DNA from 2 places in the Actinomadura miaoliensis genome. Region 2 is predicted to be linked to the other one. Evidence: riboswitches for the same ligand, from Rfam matches in the RefSeq annotation. Region 2 holds a riboswitch; the other holds the start of a gene.
What was found. A riboswitch is a leader RNA that binds a small molecule or an ion and turns the genes downstream of it on or off. The one in region 2 is predicted to bind S-adenosylmethionine.
Positions count from the first base shown of each region.

Region 1 (5,647 bases), on a different contig from region 2:
TCGGCCCCGACGCCTACTACGAGCTGCAGTACGAGCGGCTCGTCGCCGACCCGGCCGACGAGCTGATGCGGCTGTGCGCGTTCCTCGGCGAGGAGTACGACCCCGCCATGACCGAGCCGAACAGGGTCGCGCGGCTGACCGTCCCGCCGCAGAAGAAGTGGCACCGCCGCACCCACGCCGCCGTCGACGGCGGCAGCGTGGGGTCCTGGACGCGGCGGCTGGAGCCGTGGGAGGTCGGCCTGGCCGAGGCGGCGTTCGGGGAACGGCTGGCCGAATACGGCTACGAGCCGAGCGGCGCGCCCCGTCCCACGCGCGGGCAGCTGGCCAGGCTCGCCAAGGTCAGCACCCACCGCCGCATGTCCCAGAGCAAGCAGCGGATGCGGGAGCGGTGGCGCACGCGCAGCGAGCCGAACCCGGTCGAGTCGCTCCTCACCACCGTGTGGACCGGACCCGCCCCGCTCATCGTCGAGCCCGCCTCGCCGTTCGGCGTGGTGCCCGCGCCGTCCCCCGTCCCGCTGGCCGAACGCCGCGCCGAACCGGCCCGCACAGGCCACCCGGGCATCTGACCACCGCCCGCCTCGCCGCTCTCGGCGTCGGCCGGGGCGGGGTCAGTCGAGGGCGGCCAGCTGGTCGGCGAACCAGCGGCGTGGGGGGAGCGCGGTGGCGGCGGCGGCCAGCCGGGCGCTGCGTTCGGCGCGGCGGTCGGGCGGCATCAGCAGCGCCTGGTGCAGCGCCTCGGCGGTCTGCGACACGTCGTAGGGGTTGACGACGAGCGCGTCGGCCGCCAGTTCGGCCGCCGCGCCCGCCTCCCGCGACAGCACCAGGGCGCAGCCGTGCTCCGACACCACCGGCCCCTCCTTGGCGACCAGGTTCATGCCGTCGCGGATCGGGTTGACCACCAGCACGTCGGCCATCCCGTAGGCGGCGAGCGAGCGCGGATAGTCGTCGTTGACCTGCAGGATCAGCGGATCCCAGGTCGCGGTGCCGTACTCGTCGACGATCTGCGCGGCCAGCCGCTGCACCGCCGCGGTGTACTCGCGGTACTCGGGCAGGTCGTGCCGGGACGGGTAGGCGAACGCCAGGTGCACCACGCGGCCGTGCCACTCGGGATGGTTGGCGAGCATCTCCCGGTAGGCGGCCAGGCCGCGCACGATGTTCTTGGACAGCTCGGTCCGGTCGATCCGCACGATGAGCCGCCGGTCGCCGACCTGCTCGCGCAGCGCCCGGCGGCGTTCGGCGACGTCCGGTTCGGCGGCGCGCGCCCGCAGTTGCTGCCCGTCGACGCCGAGCGCGTGCACGCCGACGCGGGTGACGTGGCCGGCGAAGGTCACCGTCCGGGCCGCGCGGTCGACCCGGGCGCCCGGCAGCAGCTGCTCGCAGCAGTCCAGGAACGCCGCGGCCCACCGTTCGGCGAGGAAACCGGCGTGGTCGGCGCCGAGGATGCCGTCCAGCACCGCCGCGCCGACGTCGTCGGGCAGCAGCCGGTAGTACTCGGGGGACGCCCACGGCGTGTGCGAGAAGTGCACGATCTTCAGGTCGGGGCGGCGGTCGCGCAGCATCCGCGGCGCCAGCGACAGGTGGTAGTCCTGCACCGCCGCCTTGGCGCCCGGGGCGGCGTCGCGGGCCAGGGCGTCGGCGAACGCCGCGTTGTAGGCCTCGTACGACTGCCAGTCGCGCCGTGCGCGCGCGTCGAAGTGCGGGACGCGGGGCGTGTCGTAGAGCAGGTGGTGGACGAACCACAGCGTGGAGTTGGCCACGGCGTTGTAGGCGCGGTGGAACGTCGCGGGCGGTATGTCGAGCATGCGCACGGCCGCCCCGCCCGTGTCGTGCCCGTCCAGGTCGAGCCTGCCCTCGGGGGCGCGACGCGCGGCCGAGCGGTCGGCCTCCCCGAGCGCCGCGCACACCCACAGCACGTCCGGCGGCGCGCAGCCGTCGTCCGGCTCGCGCCCGCCGCCCGTCACCGCGGCCAGCCCCGACACCAGGCCGCCCCCGCCGCGCCGCAGCGTCAGGGAGCCGTCGTCGGCGAGCGAGAACGACACCGGGCCGCGGTTCGACGCCACCAGCACTTGGCTCATAGGGGAAGCGTCTCAGTTCGTGAGCGCGCGCTTCAAAGAGACCCGCAGGAAGGCGTTTTCGGGCCGTCCCCAGACGGTGCAATGCCCGGTGTCACAGGGCCCCGGCGTGTATGTCGATCTTCTCCGGGTAAACGAGCGCGGCGTGAGCAGGGCCGAGACGACGAAAACCGTTCTGGTCGCGGGGACGGCGAACCTGTTGCTGGCGATCACCAAGCTGGTCGCGGGGGTGCTGGCGGGGTCCAGCGCCATGCTGGCCGAGGGCGCGCACTCGGTGGCCGACACCCTCAACCAGGCGTTCCTGCTGGCCTCGCTGCGGCGCAGCGCGCGCCCGCCGGACCGGCGGCACCCCTTCGGATACGGCAACGAGCGGTACTTCTGGTCGCTGCTGGCGGCGTTCGGGATCCTCGTCGCCGGGGCCGGCTACTCGATCTTCGAGGGCGTGCTGGCGATCGTCGGCCGGGAGCCGGGCGGCGAGCAGGTCTGGCTGGCCTTCACCGTGCTGGCCGTCGCGGCGGTGCTGGAGGGGACGTCCTGGCTGCGGGCCTTCACCCAGGCGCGCCGCGAGGCCCGCGGCACCGTGGTCGGCCATGTGCGCCGGACCCCCGACGTGACGTTCAAGGCGGCCCTCTTCGAGGACACCGCCGCGATGATCGGCCTGGCGTTCGCCGCGGCCGGGCTGACGCTGCGGGAGGCGACCGGCTCGCCGGTCTGGGACGGGATCGCCTCCATCCTCATCGGGCTGCTGCTGGTCGTGGTGGCGTTCGCGCTCGGCCGCGACAGCCGGCACCTGCTCATCGGGCAGGCCGCCGACCCCGCCGCGCAGCGCGAGATCCGCGCGGAGATCACCGCCGCGCCCGGGGTGGACGGCGTGGAGGAGCTGTTCACCATGCACTTCGGCCCGGAGGAGATCCTCGTGGCCGCCAAGGTGCACTTCTCCGACGCCATCAGCGCCGACGAGGCCGAGGACATCGCCGGGGACATCGACCGGCGGCTGCGCGAGCGGCTGCCCGCCGTCCGTCACGTCTTCCTCGACCCCACGCAGGAAGACGCCCCCCAGCGGGACTCCGCTCCGTCGATGGACCCGGCCCGGCGCGACCTCACCGGGTAGCCGTGACGGCCCGGCCCGGCTGCTGGGACGGCGCGTGGCGCGAGTGGCCCGGACCTGTCCGGCCGGGACGCGTGACGTGGCGAGGAGGTGGGTAATGTCTCACATTGCGAGACCCTCTTGTCCGGCAACCGGTCAGATCATGTAAAGTCGCGCATACGACGTGATACCGCTCATGCGGAACGTTCGGCGAACGAGCGTTCTCTCCGCGCGGACACACGCGACGGCGGCCGCCCCCGGCGGCCCGCACCACAACTGAAGAACGCTCATCCAGAGGGGTGGAGGGACCGGCCCTGTGAAGCCCCGGCAACCACCTGGTTCGTAAGCGCTCGCGATCCCGCGAGGCCGGCCAGGAAATGGTGCCAACTCCGGCCTGCGACCAAGGTGGCGCAGGAAAGATGGGGAGAAAGGCCTCGCCACATGGCTGTCACGCCTGCCGTCGATCTGGGACCCGCGACCGCCCTCACCTGCCGCGAATGCGGTCACACCCGCGAACTCGGCCCGCACTACGCGTGTGAGGAGTGTTTCGGCCCGCTGGAGATCTCCTACGACTTCGCCGGCGTCTCCCGCGCCGACATCGAGGCCGGGCCGCGCAACATCTGGCGCTACCGCGGGCTGCTGCCGGTGCCGGGCAACGTCGCCGACACCCCCAACACCGAGCCCGGCCTGACCCGCCTCGTCCGCGCCGACCAGCTCGCCGAGTCGCTGGGCCTGCGCCGCCTGTGGGTCAAGGACGACAGCGGCAACCCCACCCACTCGTTCAAGGACCGCGTGGTCGCGGTGGCGCTCGCCGCCGCCCGCGAGCTCGGCTTCAAGGTGCTGGCCTGCCCGTCCACCGGCAACCTGGCCAACGCGGTCGCGGCCGCCGCGGCCCGGGCGGGCATCCGCAGCGCGGTGTTCGTCCCGTCCGACCTGGAACGGCAGAAGATCCTCACCACGGCGGTGTACGGCGGCACGTTCGTCACCGTCGACGGCAACTACGACGACGTCAACCGGCTGGCCTCCGAGATCGCCGGAGAGCAGGACGACTGGGCCTTCGTCAACGTCAACGTGCGCCCCTACTACGCCGAGGGCTCCAAGACCCTCGGCTACGAGATCGCCGAGCAGCTCGGCTGGCGGCTGCCCGACCAGATCGTGGTCCCGGTCGCCTCCGGCTCCCAGCTCACCAAGATCGACAAGGCGTTCCAGGAGCTGATCAAGCTCGGCCTGGTCGAGGACAAGCCGTACCGGGTCTTCGGCGCCCAGGCCACCGGGTGCTCGCCGGTGGCGGCCGCGTTCAAGCAGGGCCACGACGTCGTCCGGCCGGTCAAGCCCGACACCATCGCCAAGTCGCTGGCCATCGGCAACCCCGCCGACGGCCCGTACGTGCTGGACGTGACGCGCCGCACCGGCGGCGCGGTCGAGGACGTCACCGACGAGCAGGTCGTCGAGGGCATCCGGCTGCTGGCCCGCACCGAGGGCATCTTCGGCGAGACCGCGGGCGGCGTCACCGTCGCGTCCCTGCGCAAGCTGGCCGAGTCCGGCGCCCTCGACCCCGAGGCCGAAACCGTGATCATCAACTCCGGGGACGGGCTGAAGACCCTGGACGCCGTCGCCCCCGTCGTCGCGCCGACCGCGAACATCGCCCCCTCCCTGGAGGCGTTCCGCGCCGCGGGCCTGGCCTGACCGGACGCCCGCCGCGGCCGCGCGTCTCTTCGGCGGCCGCGCATCCCGTCGTACGACCCGAGCACTTCGAGGAGCCAGCATGAGCACCGTGTCCGTTCGGATCCCGACGATCCTGCGGAGCTACACCGGCGGCGAGGCGGAGGTCAAGGCCGAGGGCGCCACGCTGCGCGCGGTCGTGGCCGACCTGGAGGCCAGCTACTCCGGCATCTCCGCCCGCATCCTGGACGACAACGGCAAGATCCGCCGCTTCGTCAACGTGTACGTGGGCGACGAGGACGTCCGGTTCGCCGAGGGCCTGGACACCCCGACCCCCGAGGGCGCGCAGATCTCCATCATCCCGGCCGTCGCCGGCGGCTGACGGCACCGACAACGGCCCGCGCCCGGCACTCGTCGGGCGCGGGCCGCTTTTTCCCGCGCGCGGGACAAAGCACGAAAACCGGCTTCCCGTTCGCCGCCATCGGGTACGGGCCCCTCATGGGCATAGCGGAGGACGTCGCGGGGACGGTGGAAAGTCATCCCATGGTCCGGAAGGTGAACCTGGTCGGCTCCCGGGCGCGCGGAAACGCCACCGAGTTGTCGGACTGGGACTTCCACGTCACCGTGGACGACTTCGCCGGGGTCGCCGCCGTCCTGCCGGGCATGGTCGCCCCGTACGGGCCGCTGGCCGCCCAATGGGACCCGCTCGGCGACTGCGCGAGTTATCTGCTGATCTTCCCCGGTCCCGTCAAGGTCGACCTGCTCTTCCCGGAGATGCCGCGCAGTTGGAACCCGCCGTGGCGGGTCGGCCCCGACACCCTTCCCG
Region 1 is NZ_BAAAZG010000007.1:5,824-11,470, reverse strand. It holds gene ABD811_RS08755 (sulfotransferase family protein) at 1-566, shown strand, start outside; gene ABD811_RS08750 (alpha,alpha-trehalose-phosphate synthase (UDP-forming)) at 609-2,075, opposite strand; gene ABD811_RS08745 (cation diffusion facilitator family transporter) at 2,218-3,183, shown strand; SAM riboswitch class I at 3,444-3,585, shown strand; gene thrC (threonine synthase) at 3,601-4,845, shown strand; gene ABD811_RS08735 (MoaD/ThiS family protein) at 4,925-5,203, shown strand; gene ABD811_RS08730 (nucleotidyltransferase domain-containing protein) at 5,365-5,647, shown strand, end outside.
Region 1: another riboswitch for S-adenosylmethionine. It lies ahead of thrC (threonine synthase); the one in region 2 lies ahead of ABD811_RS24680 (aminotransferase class V-fold PLP-dependent enzyme).

Region 2 (5,647 bases):
GCCGGGCCGCCCGGGACGCAGCGTGTAGTCGATGTCGTCCGGGACGGGCATCAGCAGTTCGGCGTCGGCCAGCGTCTGCAGGAACAGGTCGTGGTCGTTGCCGGCGGCGGCGCGCAGGAGCTCCCGCTCGACGTCGTTGGCGGGACGGAACTCGGGGCGGCGCTCCTGGGACGGCGGCAGGTCGCGGTGCTGGTCCTGCAGCTCCTCCCAGGGCGCGGACTCGGCGGCCGACTCGGCGGCGGCCGCGGCCTGCGGGTCGTCGACGATCGCGGGCACGTCCACGAGCGTGTCGTCGGGCGACGGCGGGCGCGCCGGAGCGCGGGCGACGAGCCGGTCGCCGGGGGCGGGCAGGTTCGCGGGGGGCTCCGCCTCGCCCGGCGAGGGCTGCTCCGCCGTCGCGGCGGGGACCTCCCCGGCGACCGGGTCGCGCGGCGCGGGCGGCGGGGCGTCGGCCGGTCCCGGCGCGGGCGGGACGTTCGGGATCGGCGCGGGCGGCTCCACCGGATGGGCGGCCGCCGGTTCGGCTATCGGCGCGGCGGGCGGCGCGGGCGGGCCCTGCGGGACGTCCGGTACCGCGGGCGTGGGCGCCATGGGGGGTGCCGCCGGGGCGTCCCCGAGCGGTGCGGCGGGTGTCGCGGGACGGTCCGCGTACCCGTGCGGAGCCGCCCCCTCGGGCTCGGCACCCGGTTCGGGGCGCGGTTCGGCGGGCAGCGCGTGCGCGCCGGTCGCCTCGGCCGGCGGAACGTCCACGGGCGGGACGTCCACGGCCGGGACGTCCACGGGCGGCACGCCCACCGTGGAGGAAGGGACGCGGCGTCCGGCCATCGGGGGCCGCGGGTCACCCTCGGCGATCTGCCGGATGAACCAGGCGGGCAGCCGGCCCTCGATCGGCAGCGCCACGTCCAGCGCGTCGCGCGCGGGCGCGTCGACCGCCAGCCACCAGCGCGGGTGCGGCCAGTTCTGTGCCAGGTCGGCGAACGTCAACCGCAGGAAGTGCTGGTAGGCCGGGCCGAGGCAGGCGCGCATCGCGGCGGGCGAGGTGTAGGCCAGCACGTGGGTGCGGCCCTCCTCCTCCTGGGTCGGCCACGTCGGCTGCGCCTGGTTGGCGAGCACGTCGTCGATGAGGTCGGGGGGCACGGGGATCACCAGCTCGCTGTCGGCGAGCAGGCGGAAGTACCCCTCGTGGTCCCCGGCCCGCACCGTCTCGTGCAGTCGGCGCTCCAGTTCCGACGTGGGTCGCCACGCGTCGGCCACGGTCGCCTCCCCCTGTTTCATGCCGCGCTGTCCCTGCTGTATCCGGCGCCGTCACGGGTCCGGGTACGGACCTGCCTACGCTACATGGGCGAACAGGGCGAAAGCGCATCATCGTCCGCGGTTCAGGACACGGCACCGATGACGCTCAGCGCCTTCACCAGACGGTCGACGTGTTCGTCGGTCGTCCCGAGGCCCAGGCTGGCGCGCACCGCCGAGGCCGGGGCGGAGGCGTCCGCGCAGCCGCCGTCGCCGGCCGCGCGCGGGGTGTCGGGCCGGTCGTCCGGCCGGTCGGCCAGCAGGTGCCGTACGAATGGATGAGCGCAGAACTTCCCGTCCCGGACGCCGATGCCGTACTCACCGGACAGCCTAAGCGCCACGTCGCGCGCGTTCCAGCCGTCGACGGTGAAGGACACGATTCCCACCCTCGGGTGACGCTCCCCCCACAGGTTCAGCTCCCGCACCGCGGGAACGCGGGCGAGCCCCCGGCGCAGCCGGGCCAGCAGCCGCTCCTCCTCGGCGACGAGCGCGTCCCACCCGGCGGCGGCCAGCGTCTCGCACGCGGCGGCCAGCGCGACCACGCCCAGCACGTTCGGGGTGCCCGCCTCGTGACGCTGCTGCGGGTCGGCGGCCCAACGGGTGCGCTCGCCCACGGACGCGGTGGCGCCCCCGCCCTTGAGGTACGGCTCGGCGGCGCGCAGCCAGTCGGACCGTCCCGCCAGCACGCCCGCCCCGAACGGCGCGTACAGCTTGTGCCCGGAGAACGCGACGTAGTCCAGGCCGAGCGCGGACATGTCCAGCGGCCGGTGCGGGACGAGCTGGGCGGCGTCCACGGCGATGCGGGCGCCGCGCCGCCGCGCCACCTCCGCCAGCTCGGCGACCGGCCACAGCTCGCCGGTGACGTTGGACGCCGCCGTGACGACCAGCAGCCGCGGGCCCTGCGGCGCGGCGGCCAGCGCCCGGTCGGCCGCGGCGATCGCCTCGGCCGGGGTCGCGGGCGCGGGCAGCCGCACCGCCCGCCGCCACGGCAGCAGCGTGGCGTGGTGCTCGGTCTCGAACACCACGACGGTGGTGCGGGGCGGCAGCGCGTGCGCCAGCAGGTTCATCGCGTCGGTGGTGTTGCGGGTGAACACGACCGACGCCCGGTCCCAGGCGCCGATGAAGGACCGCACGGTCTCCCGCGCGCGCTCGTAGGCGTCCGTGGTGACCTGGGAGGCGTACCCGGCGCCGCGATGCACGCTGCTGTAGTACGGCAGCGCCCGTGTGACGGCGTCGTGCACCGCCTCAAGACACGGCGCGCTGGCGGCGTAGTCGAAGTTGGCGTACGGGACGTGGCGCCCGTCCTCCAGCGGCACCGGCGCGTCCGCACCGACGATCCGCGGAAGTCGAGTCGGCGTAGACGCGGTTTGCTGCGTCCAAGAGGAGAGAGGGAAGGGGCGGGTGAACGTCGTGACAGCGGACATACGCGTGACCTCCTGCGGGATCCAGGGATCCCGGGAGGCGTCCGCGGGATCCGCGCTTGCCGGACGCGGTGTGCGACGTCCGGCCGGGTCCTCACCCGGGGCACCCCATCGCGGACGAAGGGTTGCCGGCCAGCAAGCCGGGGCTTGGCGCTGGCGCTCATGACCTTGTGCGGAAGTATAGGCGGATGTCGACGGTGATCGAAGGGGAGGGTGCGATGCGGTACGGGACGGCCGGGAGGCTGGCCCAGGCGCTGGCGCTGCTCGGTGCGGCCGGGACGCTGACGGGCTGCGGGCTGTCCGGCGGCAATACCGGCCAGGTCTGCGCCGACACCAAGAAGGCGTTCCAGCAGTACGTCTCCCAGGTGCGAACCGTGTCGGCGAACGACCCGGCGCAGTGGAAGCAGGCCACCGACCGGTTCGCCGGACGCGTCGACGTCCTGGCCCGCCAGGCCGAGGACGAGAAGCTGAAGAACGCGCTCAGGACGGAGGCGACCCGCCTGCGCGGCGCCGCCGCGGGCGTGGGCACCGGTGACGCGGCACAGCTCAACGCCGTGATGACCGACGCCCCCGACCGCATCGGGGCAGCCTGCGACTGAACACGGGGCTCGAGAACGGCGGAGGGGCCCGGCGAGATGCTCGCCGGGCCCCTCTCGTGTTCACGTCTCGCCGGTGTCGGCCGCGCCGCGCCGCGCCGGGTGGACGTCGGCTGTGGCAGCGGCCGCGTGCCGGGGGCGTGCCGGCCGGGTGCTAACCCTCCGGGCGGGGCGGGATATCGCCGCCTCCGCCGTCGCCCCCGCCGCCGTCGCCTCCGCCGTCACCGCCACCGGTGCCGCCGTCGCCTCCGCCGTCGCCTCCGTCGCCGGTACCGCCGCCGGGCGGCGGCACCGGGTCCCTCGGAATGTCCGACGGCGGCCTGCTGGACGGCCGGCCCGGACGTTCCGGCACGGACGGCCGCAGCCCCGGCCCACGCGTCGTCGGAACGTCGTTCTGCCGCCCGTCCGGCTCGCCCACGTAGGAGCCGGGGGAGACCGACGGTGATCCGAACTCCTTGGGCGTGTAGCCCTTGGCGTTCACCGCGCGGCTGACATAGGAGTGCCAGATCTGCGCGGGCAACTGGCCGCCGTACACGCCGTACCCGGGGATGACCAGCGGCTTGCCGTCGCTGCGGAACATCGCCACCGACGTCGCCAGCTGCGGGATGAACCCGTTGAACCAGATCGCCCGGCCCGCGTCGGTGGTGCCGGTCTTGCCCGCCACGTCACGGCCGTCGGGCAGCTGGGCGTTGCGGCCGGTGCCCGCCTCGACCACGCGCCGCATCGCGTACGTGGCGTCCCGCGCGACCTGCTCGTCGAACACCCGCTTGCCCTTCTCGGAGAAGCGGGTGGTCTTTCCGGTGTTGTCGGTGACCGACTTCACCACGTACGGGGTGTGGTGCACGCCCTCGGAGGCGAACGTCGCGTACACCCCCGCCTGCTGCACCGGATGCACGGAGATCGTGCCCAGCGGGAACGTCGGGTACTTGTTGGCGCCGTTGGCCGTCAGCTGCGACTTGGGGATGCCCATCTTCTCGGCCATCTTGGTGACCTTGTCCAGGCCGACCTTCTGCCCCAGGTTGACGTAGGCGGTGTTGACCGAGTTCTGCGTGGACGTGACCAGGTTGATCGTGCCGTAGCTGCGGTTGCCGTCGTTGTGGATCGGCGAGCCGTTGTAGTACTGCGGCGAGCTGCCGTCCACGTAGGTGTTCAGGCTCATGCCGCTGTCGAGCGCGGCGGCCAGCACGATCGGCTTGAACCCGGACCCGGCCTGCGCCCAGTCGCTGAACGCGCTGCTGAGGGCCTCCTCCAGGTAGCCGCGTCCGCCGTAGAACGCCAGCACCTGCCCGGTCTCGGGGTCGACCGAGACCAGCCCGGTGCGGATCTGCGTGCTCATCCGCTTCGGGAGGTTGCCGCGCACCGCCTGCTGCGCGGCGTCCATCAGCTCCTTGTCGAACGTCGTGGTGATCTTCAGGCCGCTGCGGTTGATCTCGTCCTCGGTGTAGCCGCGCCGCTCGGTCAGCTCGCGCTTGGCGATGTTGACCATGTAGCCCTTCTGGCCGCCGAGGATGTTGGTGACCTTCTGCTTGACCGGCTGCGGGAACGTCATGCGCGCCGCGTCCGCCGAGGTCACGGCGCCGTCGCGGACCATGTTGTTCACCACGGCGCGCCAGCGGCTCTCGGCGTAGGCGCGCGTGGAGCCCGACGGGTCGGCGAAGTTGCTGGGCTGCTGGATCGCCGCCGCCAGGTAGGCGCCCTCGGCCGGGGTGAGCTGCCCCACGTCCTTGCCGTAGTACGCCCGCGCCGCGGCCTGCACGCCGTAGGCGTCGCGGCCGAAGTAGATGGTGTTGAGGTACTGCTCCAGGATCCAGTCCTTGGACTTCTCCCGGCCCACCTTCAACGAGACCATGATCTCTTTGAGCTTGCGGGTGATCGAGCGTTCCTTGCCGATGCCGCCGTAGTAGTTGCGGACCATCTGCTGGGTGATGGTGGACCCGCCCTGCAGCTGCTCGCCGGAGACCGTGGACCAGAAGGCGCGCAGCGTACCCGGCACCGACACCCCGGGGTCGTCGTAGAAGCTGCGGTTCTCGGCGGCGATCACCGCGTCGCGCACGCCCCGCGGGATGGTGTCGAGCCGGACCGCGTCCCGGTTCACGCCGGTCTTGGCGATCTGGGTCTTGCCGTCGGAATACAGGAACGTCGGCCCCTGCGCGACCGCCTCCTCCTGAGGGGACGGCACCGGCGTCAGCAGGTACGCCACACCGAACGCGGCCACGGCCAGCCCGACGAGGCCCAGCACCACGAAGAGCACCCGCCGCCCGATGCGCGCCGCCTTGCCGCGCTGCTTCTTGTGCTTCTTCTTCGCGTCCATACCCCCCTTCCGCGCCTTCTTCGTCGTGT
Region 2 is NZ_BAAAZG010000037.1:29,669-35,315, reverse strand. It holds gene ABD811_RS24685 (SseB family protein) at 1-1,275, opposite strand, end outside; gene ABD811_RS24680 (aminotransferase class V-fold PLP-dependent enzyme) at 1,377-2,714, opposite strand; SAM riboswitch class IV at 2,762-2,879, opposite strand; gene ABD811_RS24675 (hypothetical protein) at 2,900-3,310, shown strand; gene ABD811_RS24670 (transglycosylase domain-containing protein) at 3,462-5,647, opposite strand, start outside.